One region of the Bradyrhizobium sp. MI1.3 genome, then DNA from elsewhere that is predicted to be linked to it. Evidence: predicted binding sites of a transcription regulator. Region 1 holds the regulator's gene; the other holds the start of a gene.
What was found. The regulator LexA, encoded in region 1, represses DNA repair genes until DNA is damaged. The targets are predictions, from matches to a motif close to TGTTCNNNNTGTGTTCNG.

Region 1 (7,431 bases):
GACCAGGGAGCCAAGGCGCCCGACGTAACTCCCGGGCAGGCAGGGAGCTGATCGATGCAGCCCGGGGCGCTCGTCGTTCTCGCCTTGCCGTGATTTTCCTTGCCGTGATTTTCGTCGCTTCCATGGCCGCGCGACGCGCTTGATCCTGCCTTCCGGAACAATGTGAAGCGGCGGGATGACTGTGCCCGCTCAGCGGTTTTTGCCTCTGCGCCCGCGCTCGGCTAGAAGACGTGCGGAACATTCGCCCGAACGTGCCGAGCAGGAGTTTTCGCCGTGGCCTTGATGCCGGTTTCCGACGCGCTTGCCGCGGTGCTGGCGGGTGCAGAGCCGCTGCCGGAAGAAATGATTTCCCTCGACGAGGCCCATCATCGCGTGCTCGCGTGTGACCTCGCGGCGCGGCGCACGCAGCCGCCGCAGGCGATGTCGGCGATGGACGGCTACGCGGTGCGCGCGGCCGATGCCGCGACGATCGATTCGGAGCTCACCGTGGTCGGCGAAGTCGCGGCGGGCCGACCGTTCGCCGGGACGATCGGCGCCGGCGAGGCCGTACGGATCTTCACCGGCGGCGTCGTTCCCGGTGGCGCGGACGCCGTCGTGATCCAGGAGGACACGGTCGCCGCCGGCAAGCGGATCATGATCAAGGAAGCCGCGATCGCCGGTCGGCACATCCGCCCCGCCGGCGTCGATTTCCGCGAGGGTGACGTGCTCCTGCGCAAGGGAAGCCGTGTCACCGAGCGCGACCTCGCGCTCGCTGCCGGGATGAATCATCCGCACCTTGTCGTTTTCAGGCGTCCAAAGGTCGCGATTCTCGCCACCGGCGACGAGCTGGTGATGCCAGGCACCACGCCAGGCCACGGCCAGATCGTCTATTCCAACGGCTACGCCCTGCACGCGCTCGCCCGCAGCGAAGGCGCCGAGACGATCGACCTCGGTATTGCCGCCGATACGCTGGAGGCGACCACCGCCGGCATCCGCCGCGCCCGCGAGAGCGGCGCCGACATCCTGATCACGACCGGCGGCGCATCGGTCGGCGACCACGATCTGGTCCAGCAGGCACTGCGGGACGAAGGCATCGCGATGGCGTTCTGGAAGATCGCGATGCGGCCAGGCAAGCCGATGATGCACGGGCGACTCGGCGCAATGGGTGTGATCGGCCTGCCGGGCAATCCCGTGTCGTCCTACGTGTGCGCTTTCCTGTTCATGGTGCCGCTGATTCGCGCCCTGTCGGGCCGTTCAGTGATTCACCATCGCCGCGAACGCGCCGTGCTCGGCCGCGGCGTCGGCGCCAACGACCAGCGCGAGGACTATCTGCGCGCGCATCTGGAGGAGCGTGACGATGGCACACGCGTCGTTCTTCCCGTCAATCATCAGGACTCTTCGCTGCTTGCGAATCTCGCTGCAGCACAGGTACTTCTCGTGCGCGCACCATTCGCGCCGAAGGCCGAAGCCGGCACGGCTTGCGAAGTGTTGCGGCTCCCCGTCTGAGCACCCCCGCAACGCGCGTTCTGCGAACTTTGCTCTGTTCACGGTAAATTAAGCAGTTGCGGAACATGTATCGAACATATAGTGTCCGTTCATGATTTGTTTCGAGCATGTAGCGGCTTATTGCCGAATTCTGCGTCTCGGAATCGGACGACATCAACCGGGGGACTTTGGTCGAGATGTTAACGCGCAAACAATACGAGCTTCTGCGGTTCATCAGTGAACGTCTGAAGGAAAGCGGCGTGCCGCCCTCCTTCGACGAGATGAAGGATGCGCTCGATCTGCGCTCGAAGTCGGGCATCCATCGCCTGATCACGGCGCTCGAGGAGCGTGGCTTCATCCGACGCCTGCCCAACCGCGCCCGTGCGATTGAAGTCATCAAGCTGCCGGAGCTCCAGGCAGCCGCCGGCAGCCGCCGCGGCTTCACCCCCAGCGTCATCGAGGGCAATCTCGGCAAGGTGCGTGCGGGCTCCAGCCTGCCCGCGGACGAGGGCGAACGCCCCGTGGCGGTACCGGTGATGGGCCGCATCGCCGCCGGCACGCCGATCGAGGCGTTGCAGACACGCAGCCACACCATCAGCGTACCGCCCGACATGCTCGGCTCGGGCGAACATTACGCGCTGGAAGTGCGCGGTGATTCCATGGTTGATGCCGGCATCCTTGACGGCGACATGGCGCTGATTCAGCGCAACGAGAGCGCCGATACCGGCGACATCGTGGTGGCGCTGATCGACGACGAGGAAGCGACGCTGAAGCGCTTCCGCCGTCGCGGCGCCTCGATCGCGCTCGAGCCCGCCAACGCTGCCTATGAGGTCCGCATCCTGCCGCCCAATCGGGTGAAGATTCAGGGCAAGCTGATCGGGCTTTACCGGAAGTACTGATACCGGACGTACTTGATACCTGGAGAAGTTGGCGCCTCGCGCGCTTCCGATCGGCATCGCCGGTCAGAGATTGGAGCGGATCATCGTCCGCTCCGGCTGGATAGTCTTTCTGGTTCTGCACAGACTATCCGGCCCCTCCTCCGGCGCTGGCTACTCGCGACGCCCAAGAAGCAGCACCGAAACAGCACCGCTTCGCGGCTCGAGTGTGCGAGGAAACAGCGACGAGCGATCGAGGTCGTTGCACCAGCCGGCAATATTCGCGCATGCGCCTCCCGAATGCATCGCAACTCTCTTTGTTCCTATTGAATTCGGGAAAGATAATGTGATCGCGGCTTGCGGAAACCAGCCGCAGATTTGCCCACAACCGAGCAGAGCTTTCGTGCTTCAACTCTGATAGAGGCCTGCGCCTCGATAAGAGACGCGGGTTGCTATCCCAGCATGAGGAGCACCCGATGTGTGACTACAGCCTGCATGCCGTCGCGTCGCGCCCCGCCGAAGTCGGCGAGACGATCGTCACGACAAATTTCCGCGGCACCTCGACGCGCGGCTTCGCCTCCGCAGCCGATCCGTCTGTTGCCGTCTGCCTGCTGCCGGGAACGGAGCTCGCCTTCGCAGACGACGTCCGCTACGACAATCGCTGGATCTGGACGCGGACCATCAATTCCCGCGTGGGCAAGTTCGGCAAGATCGATCCGCACGTTCCCGACCGCCATCATGACGCGATCGAATTCCCCGACGGCAAATTTGTGCTGGTGACGCAGCTCGTCGAAGGCCAGCGCGCGACCGTGCTGCAACTGCCTGTGACCCAGTCGGTCATCGAGCGCGAGCACAAGGCGCAGATCATCGCCGACAGGCAGCCGACCGTCACGCACCTGCCGATCGGCTGAAACAGCCGCCCTCCGGCTACGAGGTCGGAGGTCAGGATTGAATTGCCATCGCCGGCCGTGGCCGGCGAGATGGTGTGGTTTGCGCCAGCGAATCCGAGCGGACGCACCGACCCGCTGCGTTGCTCCGCACCATCAGATCAATCGTCGGCCTGCAAGTCGGTCTCCGCCGGCGTTGCGTCCTTGATGCGGGGCGCGGTCGCCTTCGGCGCAAGGCTGCCGTCGAAATCACCCTCGCCGGCGCCGGCCGGCAACCAGGGGCGGCTCGTGCCTCTCGCCCTCACCGCCTGAACCACAAATCCGTCACCACGCTGCGTCAGCGCCAGTGCGCTCTGGCTGGCGAGCCGCTGCCGATCGACCACCATCGCCGCGCAATCGGGCGGCGCGGGACGCGTCGTCACCACCAGCGCGGCCCGACTGCAATCGTCGGCGAGAGCGTCGACCCGCAGTGCCAGCGCGACCAGCCTCCCGTCGATCAGTGGCGTCACGCAGCCGGATTCGTCACAGGACACGCCATCAGCCAGCGAGGCTCTGCCGGCATCGCGCGGATCGGCGTCGGCAGCGAGCCATTCCTTGAGCAGAAAGCTGTCCTTGCTGGTCCTGATCAGGTGCAGATATCCGTCCTTGCCCCGCACGGCGACGCTCGCGCCATCCCCGGCGATCAGGATGTCGGGCTGCCGCGCCGACAGTCCCCAGAGGATCGCTGCCAGCAGCACCAAGGCGCCGGACCAGCGCAGCGGCGTCCGCAACAAGCCCAGCACGATGATTCCCAGGCTCGCCGCGATCAGCGGCCCGATCCCGAACGCCGCGATGCGGCCGACGGCACCCGGCAATGCTGCGACCCAGCGCGAGACCGCGACCATCCAGTCGATGCCGATCCCCATCAGCCACCAGAACACGCTGTCCAGCCCGAACGGTGCAGCAAGCAGCCCCAACAGCCCCGCCGGCATCACCAGCGCCGAGACCACCGGCATCGCGCCGAGATTGGCCAGCACGCCGAACGGCGTGACACGGTGGAAGTGGAAAGCGGCGTAGGGTGTGGTCGCAAGTCCCGCAATCAGCGAAGCCATGAACAGCATCGCGATCTCGCGGCCGCCCCACATCGCAATGCGTGCAGTCGCCGAATGGTCCGGCGAGGCAAACAAATTCGGCATGCCGATCTGCACCAGCGCCACCAGCCCGAGCGTTGCTGCAAACGACATCTGGAAGCTCGGATGCACCAGCGCTTCCGGCGCGACCGCGAGCACGATCAGCGCGGCGACAGCAAGCGTGCGGAAGGTGATGGCGCGGCGATCGACCATCACCGCGATCAGCACTACCGCGGTCATGAAGAACGACCTTTGCGTCGCGACCTCCGCACCTGACAGCAGCAGGTAGAACGCAGCGGCGACCAGCGCGGCGGCGGCCGACCATTTCTTGATGGCAAAGCCGGCCGCCAGTCCGGGGATCAGAGCGAGCAGCGCGCGCACCGCGAAGAACACGACACCGGCCACCACGGCCATGTGATAACCGGAGATCGAGAGCACGTGGCCGAGGCCGGAGATGAACATCGCGTCGTTGACGGGCGTGGTGATCGCATCGCGCCGCCCGGTGAGCAGCGCGGTCGCGATCGCCCGGTTGTCGCCGTCGAGCGTCGCCCGGATGCGGGCATCGATCGCATCGCGCAGGCCTTGCATGAAGGCCGCGTAACGCAGCCGCAAGCCGGCGGTCTCAGGCGGCGCCGCCACCGTGATTGCGCCCATCGCGAAGCCGGAGGCGCCGATGCCCTGGAAGAACATGTCACGCGAAAAGTCGTAGCTGCCGGGCCGCACCGGCGCGAGCGGCGGCATCAGCCGCGCCTTCAGCTGAACGAAATTGCCGACCTCCGGCGCCGTGCCCTTGCGGACCGACAGGCGCACGCGCTCGAGCCTGACGTCGCTGCGCTGCGCCTCCATCGCGGTGACGCGCAGCACGAACCTGTCGGTACGCTCGCGGATGTCGCGGGCTTCGACGAAGCCCGACAACGATACCGAATAGAGCGACTTTGCCAGCACCGGGTGAGCGATGCGCGCCGTCTTCCAGGTCGCCACGGCAAAACCGGCCGCGACCGCCGCGATCATGATGGCCGGGGCGAACAGCCGGCTCCGCCGCAACAGAGCCGCGCCAAGCAGGAGCGCGATGGCGGTCGTGGCGACGATCCACAGCACCGGCTCGTGATCGGCGGAAAAATAAAGCGCGATGCCGCAGCCAAACGCTACGGGCACCCACGGCAACAGCCGCCCGGCGCCAGCCTCGGCGCGTAGCCAGGCGCGGACGGTCTCGGCCAGCGATGTCCAGAGGTCGAGGCCTGCAGGCGCGAGGCCGCCAGCGGACGCGGCGCGGCCCGCGGGCCACGTCCCCGCAATCCCCTGCGACCGTACTGGCCGGCCCGGCTCCGCCATTCCCTGCACTCGGTGATACGCAACGAAGGCCGAAGCTACCGGAACGTGCAGGCGGGCGGATAGCGGTACGGATCAGGAACGAAAGGGCGCGCCCCCTACTTTTCCTCTTCCATCGTCACCGCGACATCCGCCTTGGCCGACAGCCGGACCTTGTTGCCCTCGATGTCCGCGACGAGGCCCTTGTCGATGAAGTGATGATGCCCCTTGTGGCTGCCCTCGCCGCTGTCCTTCTTGGTCAGCTTGATGCGATTGCCTTCGACCTTGTCAACGGTGCCGATATGGACGCCGTCGGCGCCGATGACTTCCATATGCTCTGCGATGTTCTGCATGGTGGGTTCCTTGTTGGACCCACCCCAACGCGCGGGATGCACGTTCGTTCTCTCACGAGAATGACGAAGCCGTGTCCCCGCGCTCGTCAGATCAGCGGCGCCTGCGACGAAGCATGGTGATTGACGATCTTCCAGTCGCCGTCCTCGCGCACGATGACCCAGCTCATCTTGACCGAGAAATCGGGGCTTTCGCCGGCGAGATCGAACGAGATGGTTGCGGCCATGTTGATGAGGTCAGGACCTGCCTGCACCGCCCTCACGTCGGAGAACACAGCGCTCGCCTTGCGCCAGCGCGGCAGGCCGTTGAAATAGTCTGCGACGCCATCCCTGCCCCGATAGAGCTTTGGGTTGGAGCCGAAGAAGAAGGCGTTCTTCGAATACAGAGACGAGAGTGCCGCGGCGTCGAGCGTTGCGAAGCCGGCGCGCCATTTGGCGATGATGGCGGAAACGATCGCGTCGGCTTCGTCGCTCATTGTGGTCTCGCAGCCCTTTTCAGCCCTTCGCGACTTCCTTCGCGAACGTGTCGCGCAGACCAATGGTCCTGGAAAATACCGGCTTGCCGGGTGTCGAGTCGTTGTCGCGCACGAAATAGCCCTGACGCTCGAACTGCATCGGCTCGGTCGAATTGCTCTCGGCGACCGATGCTTCGACGCGGGCATCAGCTAGAATTTCCAGCGACTGCGGATTGAGATCGGCGGCGAAGTTCGAGGCGTCCGGGCTCGGGTTGGCAAACAGCTGGTTGTAGATGCGGATTTCCGCGGGCACGGATGTCGCCGCCGACAGCCAGTGCATGGTGGCCTTGACCTTGCGGCCATCGGGCGCGTTACCGCCTTTGGTCGCGGGATCGTAGGTGCAGCGCAGCTCCACCACCTCGCCGGCATCGTTCTTGATCACGCCGGTGCATTTGACGAAATAGGCGTAGCGCAGCCGCACCTCGTTGCCTGGCGACAGACGGAAGAACTTCTTCGGCGGGTTCTCCATGAAGTCGTCCTGCTCGATGTAGAGCTCACGGCCGAACGTGACCTTCCGGGTGCCGGCAGAGGGATCGTCCGGATGGTTGATCGCCTCGAGCTCCTCGGTCTGCCCTTCCGGATAATTCTCGATCACGACTTTTAGCGGCTTCAGCACCGCCATCCGCCGCTGTGACGTCCGGTTCAGCTCCTCGCGAATGCAGAACTCGAGCATGCCGACGTCGACGACGCTGTTGGCTTTCGCCACGCCAATGCGCTTGACGAATTCGCGAAGGGCGGCCGGCGGCACGCCGCGGCGGCGCATGCCCGCCATCGTCGGCATGCGCGGATCGTCCCAGCCCGCGACATGGCCCTCGCGGACGAGCTGGGTCAGCACGCGCTTGGACAGCAGCGTGTAGGTCAGGTTCAGCCGCGCGAATTCGTACTGGTGCGGCTTCGATGGCACCGGCAGCTTCTCGATGAAC
Region 2 (7,431 bases), on a different contig from region 1:
CCCGAGCGAGCGGAACGCGTCTGCATCGGCGAGCAGGATCAACGCGCGCTTGGGCAGGCCGGTGTCGCGGGCGAAGTCTTCCAGCAAGGTGAAGGGCCGGCGGTTGCGGGCGGCGACGATGCGGTCGGCCCAGTCGGGCGCTCTCTCCACATGGTCATTCCGGGACGCGGCTCTTTTCAGCCTTTCCTCATCCTCGTCCAGCCAGTGGAAACCGTCGATCTGGCGGAAGCCGAGACGTACCGCGCAATACCCGCCATTTCCCTGCTCCAGCGTGCTCTGCGCAAAACTGTAGGACACATCGATCTCGCGCACCTCGACGCCGTTCTTGCGGGCATCGCCGACGATCTGCGCCGGCGCGTAGAAGCCCATCGGCTGCGAGTTCAGCAGACCACAGCAGAAGGCATCGGGATGATGATATTTCAGCCATGAAGATATGTAGACGAGTTGCGCGAAGCTTGCGGCATGGCTCTCCGGAAAACCGTAGGAGCCAAAGCCCTTGATCTGGTCGAAGCAGCTCTTGGCGAAGTTCGGATCGTAGCCGCGCGCGACCATGTTGCCGATCAGCTTCTCCTCGTATTGGCCGATGGTGCCGACATTGCGGAAGGTCGCCATGGAGCGGCGCAGGCCGTTGGCTTCCTCGGAGGTGAATTTTGCCGCCTCGATCGCGATGCGCATCGCTTGCTCCTGGAACAGCGGCACGCCCAATGTTTTGTGCAGCACATTGTAAAGTTCGTCCTTGTCGCCATGATCCGGTGACGGCGACGGATAACTCACTTTTTCCAGGCCGTTCCGCCGCCGCAAATACGGATGCACCATGTCGCCCTGGATCGGTCCCGGCCGCACGATCGCGACCTCAATGACGAGATCGTAGAAGGTCCGCGGCTTCAGGCGCGGCAGCATGTTCATCTGGGCGCGGCTCTCGACCTGGAACACGCCGAGCGACTCCCCATCGCACAGCATGTCGTAGACTTTGGAATCATCCTGCGGGACGCTCGCCAGCATCCAGCGTTCGCCCTTGTGCTGCTCGATCAGATCAAAGCACTTGCGGATGCAAGTCAGCATGCCCAGCGCGAGCACGTCGACCTTCATCATGCTGAGCGCGTCGACATCGTCCTTGTCCCATTCGATGAAGGTGCGATCATCCATCGCCGCATTGCCGATCGGCACATAGGTGTCGAGCCGGTCTTGCGTGAGCACATAGCCGCCGACATGTTGGGACAGATGACGCGGGAATTCGATCAACTCGGTCGCGAGCTCGACCGCGAGGTTGATCATGGAATTTTGCGGATCGAGGCCGGCCTGCCTGACCTGCATGTCGTTGAGGCCCTTGCCCCAGCTTCCCCACACCGTATCGGCGAGGGCCGCGGTGACGTCCTCGGTTAGGCCCAGCGCCTTGCCGACGTCGCGGATGGCGCTGCGCGGGCGATAATGAATGACGGTGGCGATGATCGCGGCGCGATGGCGGCCGTAACGCCGATAGACATATTGCATCACCTCCTCGCGCCGCGAATGCTCGAAATCGACGTCGATGTCGGGCGGCTCCAGCCGTTCCTTGGAGATGAATCGCTCGAACAGCAGATCGACCTTGGTCGGGTCGACCGAGGTGATGCCGAGCACGTAGCAGACCGCCGAATTCGCTGCCGATCCCCGCCCCTGGCACAAAATGTTCTGGCTGCGCGCGTAATGCACGATGTCGTGCACGGTGAGAAAGTAATGTGCGTATTTCAGTTCGGCGATCAGCGCGAGTTCTTTCTTCAGGGTGGCGCGCAGCTTGTCGTCGATCTTGCCGCCAAAATATTTGTCGACACCGGCCCAGGTCAGATCCTCCAGATGCCCTTGCGCGGTCTTGCCCCGCGGCACCGGCTCGTCCGGATACTGATATTTGAGCTGGTCGAGCGAGAAGGTGATCTTGTCCGCAAAGCGAATGGTCTCCGCGACAGCCTCAGGGAAATCGCGGAATAGCCGCGCCATCTCCCTGGGCGTCTTCAGAAACCGCTCGGCATTGCCTTCCAGCTTGCGGCCGACCGCCTCGATCGTGGTTGTTTCCCGGATGCAGGTCAGCACGTCCTGGAGGGGACGGCGCGCGGGGTGGTGATAGAGCACCTCGTTGGTCGCAAGCAGCGGCACTTTTGCTTTTGAGGCGAGATCATCGAGCTGCGCGAGGCGACGGCGGTCGTCGCCGCGATAGACCAGGCTCGCCGCCAGCCACACGCCCTCGGCCCGACTTGCCTTCAGCTTGGCGAGGATGTCCTGCGCTTGCGCCGCATCGAAGCGATGCGGCAGCGTCAGGATCAGGAGCTGGCCTTCGGAAAACGCAAGGAGATCGGCGAAGGTGAGATGGCACTCGCCCTTCGCGATCCGCGTGATGTCGTCGCCGCGCTTGCCCCTGGTGAGAAGCTGGCATAGCCGGCCATAGGCGGCGCGGTCGCGCGGATAGACCAGGATATCGGGCGTACCATCGATGAAGACGATGCGCGCGCCGATCAGAAGTTTTGGCTTGTGCAGCACCTCGTCATTGTCGAGCTCCTTGTAGGCGCGCACCACGCCGGCGAGCGTGTTGTGGTCGGCGATGCCGATCACGGGAATGCCGAGTTTGCTGGCCTGATGCAAATAGGCGCGCGGATCCGAGCCGCCGCGCAGGAAGGAAAAATTCGTGGTGATGCCGATCTCGGCATAAGCTGGCGTAGTCATGCGAAGAGACCGTGCACATACCAACCGGGAGGAACGGGCTTGCCGTCGCCGTCGAAGCACTCCCCCTCGTAAAGACCATCGCGAAAGATCCAGAAGCGCAGGCCTTCGGCATCCTCGATACGGAAATAATCCCGCGTCAGTTGCTTGCCGTCCTGCCGCCACCATTCCATGGCGATGCGCTCGGGGCCTTCCACCCGCACCACCGCATGCTGCGCGCGGCGCCAGGTGAATTGATGCGGCGGGCCGTCGGGCACGGTCGCGAACGGCACATTGATCGGCTCAGGCTTGTCGAACAGCCGCAACGGACGCAGCGGCGGCTCACTTTCAGTGCGCGCGGGCCATTCGGCCTGCATGGCCACGGCGAGATGATGCTGGGCAGGCGCCGCCAGCACCGCACATTCGGGGATATGGGTATCCTCAGGCAGGTGCACGACGACGCGCTTTCCGCCGATGCGCGCGGCGATGCGGTCGATCAGCGCAGCAAGCTCGTCATTGTCGTGGACATGGGCATCGAGATCGCGCTGCTCCTGCACCACGATCTCGGTGCGGCTTGCCGACAGCCGCACCATGTCGAAGCCGAAGCCGGGATCGAGCGGATCGGCGAGTGCATCGAGACGCTCGCGGAACAGCCGGTCGACGACCGCGCTCCGCGTCACGGGACGTCCGGTCTCGACCATGATCGCACGCACTGCGCCGTCGGTACGGAAGAAGGTGGCCTCAAGCCGGCGCGCGCCCTTGCCCTGCTTCTCCATCGACGCGATCAACGTGTCCGCCAGGCGCGACAGCGTCATCGCGATCATGGTGTCGGTCGCGATCGGCTCAGCAAAGCGTTTCTCCACGATGTAATCGGGCAGCGGCTTTCGTGGATTGATCGGCGCATCGCCCTGCCCCAGCGCATGCGCGAGCAGTGTGGAGAATCGTGCACCAAACCGCGCCGTGATTTCGCTCGGCGTTCGCGAGGCCACATCGCCGATGGTCTTCAAGCCGGCGCGGCGCAGGCCGGTGGTGATGGCCTCACCCGCACCAAGCGCGGACACCGGAAACCGGCTGATTGCCGCCGCCTCCCCGTCATCGGCAACGATGCTACCGGATGCCTGCCGCGTCAGCGTGCGCGCGCAGACCGAGGTGCCGGCGACCGCCGCGCTGACGGCAAAGCCCTGGCGATCGAGGGCACGGACAAGGGTTTGCAACAGCGCAGCCTCGCCGCCGAACAGATGCGCGCAGCCGGTGATGTCGAGGAACAGCCCGTGCGGCGGATCGAGCGCCACCAGCGGCGTGAAGCGGTCGCACCAGTCGGCGATGTCGCCGATCGTCTTGGCATCGGCCACGGCATCGGCGTCGAACACCTTTAAATCAGGACACATCGCCCGGGCATTGGCCAGCGGCTGGCCGATATGCAGACCGAGGCGCTCGGCCGCCTCGTCCAGCGCATGGATCACCAGCGCGTTGCTGTCCTTGATGACGACAATGCTCGGATCATTGGTTCTACCCAGCCCGACGCCGTCGAAGAACCGCTGGATCCGGTCGATGGGCAGGCGCGGCAGCCACAGGCTGAGGATACGCCGACGATTCAGAGAACTGGCACTCATCACATTTCCATTCCATGATCCACCGGCCACACGGGCCATGACGATTGCGCAGGAGCTCGGCATCGAAGCGCGGCGCACCCCAGGCACTCCACATCGCGCCCGGCGGCGAATGCGCCGCGCGCAGCATCCACCTGGTCTCGGCGGTCGAGGGCAAAGGTTGCGCGGCCATCCGCAGCAGCAAGCCGGTGACACCGGAAGACTGCGCAGCCAATGTCAGCTTGCGGCTCGCTACGAGATCGAACTGCCTCGTCTCGCCCCAGAGCTCGAGCACGACGGCGCCCAGCGCGTCGCAGGCGAGTGCATCAGCCGACGTGCGCAGCGCGCTCTCCACGTCGGCGGCGCGCACCATCACCATGCGACGCGGATCGAGACCGATCTCGGCGAGCCCGCTCATCGACAGCGCGCCGGTTTCAATTTCCGAAAAATCCTGCCGCACCCACAGCAGCGGCTTGCGTGCCGTCACGCGCCCCGCAAGTCCCGTGACAAAGCCGGTCGCGGTCGCGCCCTGACGTCCCTCGCAAAACACCTCGTGGATTGCCGCGCGCGCGAGCCCGCCCTTTAGCGCGCTGTCGGCCTCGCGGTGGCCGAGCGCGACACGGTCGCGATGATGCACGACCTCCGCCGTCTCGATGCGCTCGATCTGGCCGCGCAAGGCTGCAAGCGCGCTTGTTCGTGCGCCGCTCATATACGCCGCTCCTCAAGGGTGATTGCCGGTGGCTCTCAAAAAGAGAACCAGCGGCTAGCTCATTTGTTCATGATATGTTCTAATATAAAGCTAACGACGCCCCGGGAGTCAATCGAATTGGCGGGCCTTGGGATTCGTGAGCTGAATCAAAGGGATTCCAATATGGACGTGCAACGCAAGCTGGAAATCCTGGCGGACGCCGCCAAGTACGACGCGTCCTGCGCCTCCAGCGGCACCGAGAGGCGGGATTCCAGCGACGGCAAGGGCATGGGCTCGACCGCGCCCGGCATGGGTATCTGCCATTCCTACGCGCCGGACGGCCGCTGTATCTCGCTGCTCAAGGTGCTGCTGACCAACGCCTGCAATTACGACTGCCTCTATTGCGTCAACCGCGCCTCCTCCAACGTGCCACGTGCCCGCTTCACCATCGACGAAGTGATCAAGCTGACGCTCGACTTCTACCGGCGCAATTACATCGAAGGACTGTTTCTCTCCTCCGGGATCATCCGTAACCCCGACTACACCATGGAGCAGGTGGTGAGCGTCGCGCGAAAACTGCGCGAGGAGCATCACTTCCGTGGCTACATCCATCTCAAGACTATTCCCGAGGCCGACGATGCATTGATCTCCGAGGCCGGCAAATATGCCGACCGTCTCTCCATCAACATCGAGATGCCGCAGGAGACGAGCCTGCAGCAATTCGCGCCCGAGAAGGACGTGCGCGCGATCCGCCGTACCATGGGCCGGCTGCGGCTGAAGCTGGACGAGGCCGAGGAAAGCCGCAGCGCGAAGACGAAAGCCAAGCCGCAACGCTTCGCGCCGGCCGGCCAAAGCACGCAGATGATCGTCGGCGCCGACGCGGCTTCCGACCACACCATCCTCCACACCAGTGCCAATCTCTACGGTTCATACAGGCTGAGGCGCGTCTATTATTCCGCGTTCAGCCCCATCCCCGATGCCAGCCGCGCGCTGCCTCTGCGCGCGCCGCCCTTGCTGCGCGAGCACCGTCTCTACCAGGCCGATTGGCTGATGCGGTTCTACGGCTTCGACGTCGGCGAGATCGTCGACGACAGCGCGATGCTGCCGCTCGACATCGATCCAAAGCTCGCCTGGGCGCTGCGTCACCGCGACCGCTTCCCGCTCGATGTCAACCGCGCCAGCCGCGAGGAATTGTTGCGCGTGCCGGGCTTCGGCACCAAGGCGGTCGAGCGCATCATCGCGGCGCGCCGCACGACCACGATCCGCGTCGCCGACCTCGCGCGGCTGCACGTGCCCCGCAACAAGGCGCTGCCGTTCATCGTCCTCAGCGATCACCGGCCCGCGCCGCACCGCCTCGACGAGGCACGGCTGATCGAACGGTTCAAGCCGGCAACACAACTGGGATTTGGCTTCTGATGCAGTACATCATCCTCGAAAACGAAACCGATTTCGATGGCTGGCGCAAAGCCGCGCGTAGCCTCGTGCTTCATCAAATGAAGCCGGGCGACATCACCTGGGCCGTGCGGGGCGGCGAAGCGGAGCTGTTCGCGCCGCCCTCGCCGTCTCCGCTGCCCGCGGGTGGCGACGGCACCTTCAACGTGCCTGCAAAATTCGTCGAGCTCGCCAAGGCCGCGATTCTGCATCGCGATCCCGAGCGTTTCGCGATCCTCTATCGCCTGCTGTTTCGGCTGAAGGACAATCACGACCTCATCGAGGTCGCGACCGATCCCGATGTCGCGCAAGTCACGGCCATGGCAAAGGCGGTCTACCGCGACGAGCACAAGATGCATGCCTTCGTGCGCTTCCGCGAGATCGGCAGGGAACGCGAAGCGCACTACGTTGCGTGGTTCGAGCCGGAGCATCACATCGTCGAGCTCGCCGCGCCGTTCTTCGCCAAGCGCTTTGCCGACATGCCCTGGTCGATCCTGACGCCGGATTTGTGCGCGCATTGGGATGGCCACGCTCTCTCCTTCACATCAGGCGTCAGCAAGAGCGAGGCGCCGAGCGAAGACCGGCTGGAGGAAACCTGGCGGCGCTACTACGCCAGCATCTTCAATCCGGCCCGCCTGAAGGTGAAGGCGATGCAAACGGAGATGCCGAAGAAATATTGGAGGAACCTGCCCGAGGCTTCGATCATTAAGCCCCTGATCGAGGACGCCGAACGCATGACCGGCGCCATGATCGCCAATGCCGCAACCGATCCGCACAAGCCTCAAAAGCGGCCGGAGGCTCCGATGAAACGCAAGACCGCCACCGACGATCTCGAAGCGCTCCGCGAGGAGGCCGCTCACTGCCGCGCCTGCCATCTCTACAAGGACGCCACCCAGACCGTGTTCGGCGAAGGCCCGAAGTCCGCCAATATCATGCTGGTCGGCGAACAGCCCGGCGACAAGGAAGACCTCGCCGGCCATCCCTTTGTCGGTCCGGCCGGCCAGATGCTCGACCGGGCGCTGCAGGAGGCCGGCGTCGACCGCAAGAAGGTCTATG

Region 2: a site for LexA is predicted at 5,030-5,047, ahead of AC0L3A_RS27820 (ImuA family protein). Genes of this name have one in related genera too.

What each region holds. Positions count from the first base shown of each region.
Region 1 covers NZ_JBVVPQ010000013.1:97,958-105,388, reverse strand. The annotation lists gene AC0L3A_RS12390 (hypothetical protein) at 1-51, shown strand, start outside; gene AC0L3A_RS12385 (molybdopterin molybdotransferase MoeA) at 274-1,485, shown strand; gene lexA (transcriptional repressor LexA) at 1,662-2,363, shown strand; gene AC0L3A_RS12375 (hypothetical protein) at 2,816-3,250, shown strand; gene AC0L3A_RS12370 (ComEC/Rec2 family competence protein) at 3,388-5,667, opposite strand; gene AC0L3A_RS12365 (DUF2171 domain-containing protein) at 5,763-5,996, opposite strand; gene AC0L3A_RS12360 (YybH family protein) at 6,083-6,469, opposite strand; gene AC0L3A_RS12355 (glutamine--tRNA ligase/YqeY domain fusion protein) at 6,489-7,431, opposite strand, start outside.
Region 2 covers NZ_JBVVPQ010000047.1:2,087-9,517, forward strand. The annotation lists gene AC0L3A_RS27810 (error-prone DNA polymerase) at 1-2,691, opposite strand, end outside; gene AC0L3A_RS27815 (Y-family DNA polymerase) at 2,688-4,280, opposite strand; gene AC0L3A_RS27820 (ImuA family protein) at 4,177-4,965, opposite strand; gene AC0L3A_RS27825 (putative DNA modification/repair radical SAM protein) at 5,128-6,360, shown strand; gene AC0L3A_RS27830 (UdgX family uracil-DNA binding protein) at 6,360-7,431, shown strand, end outside.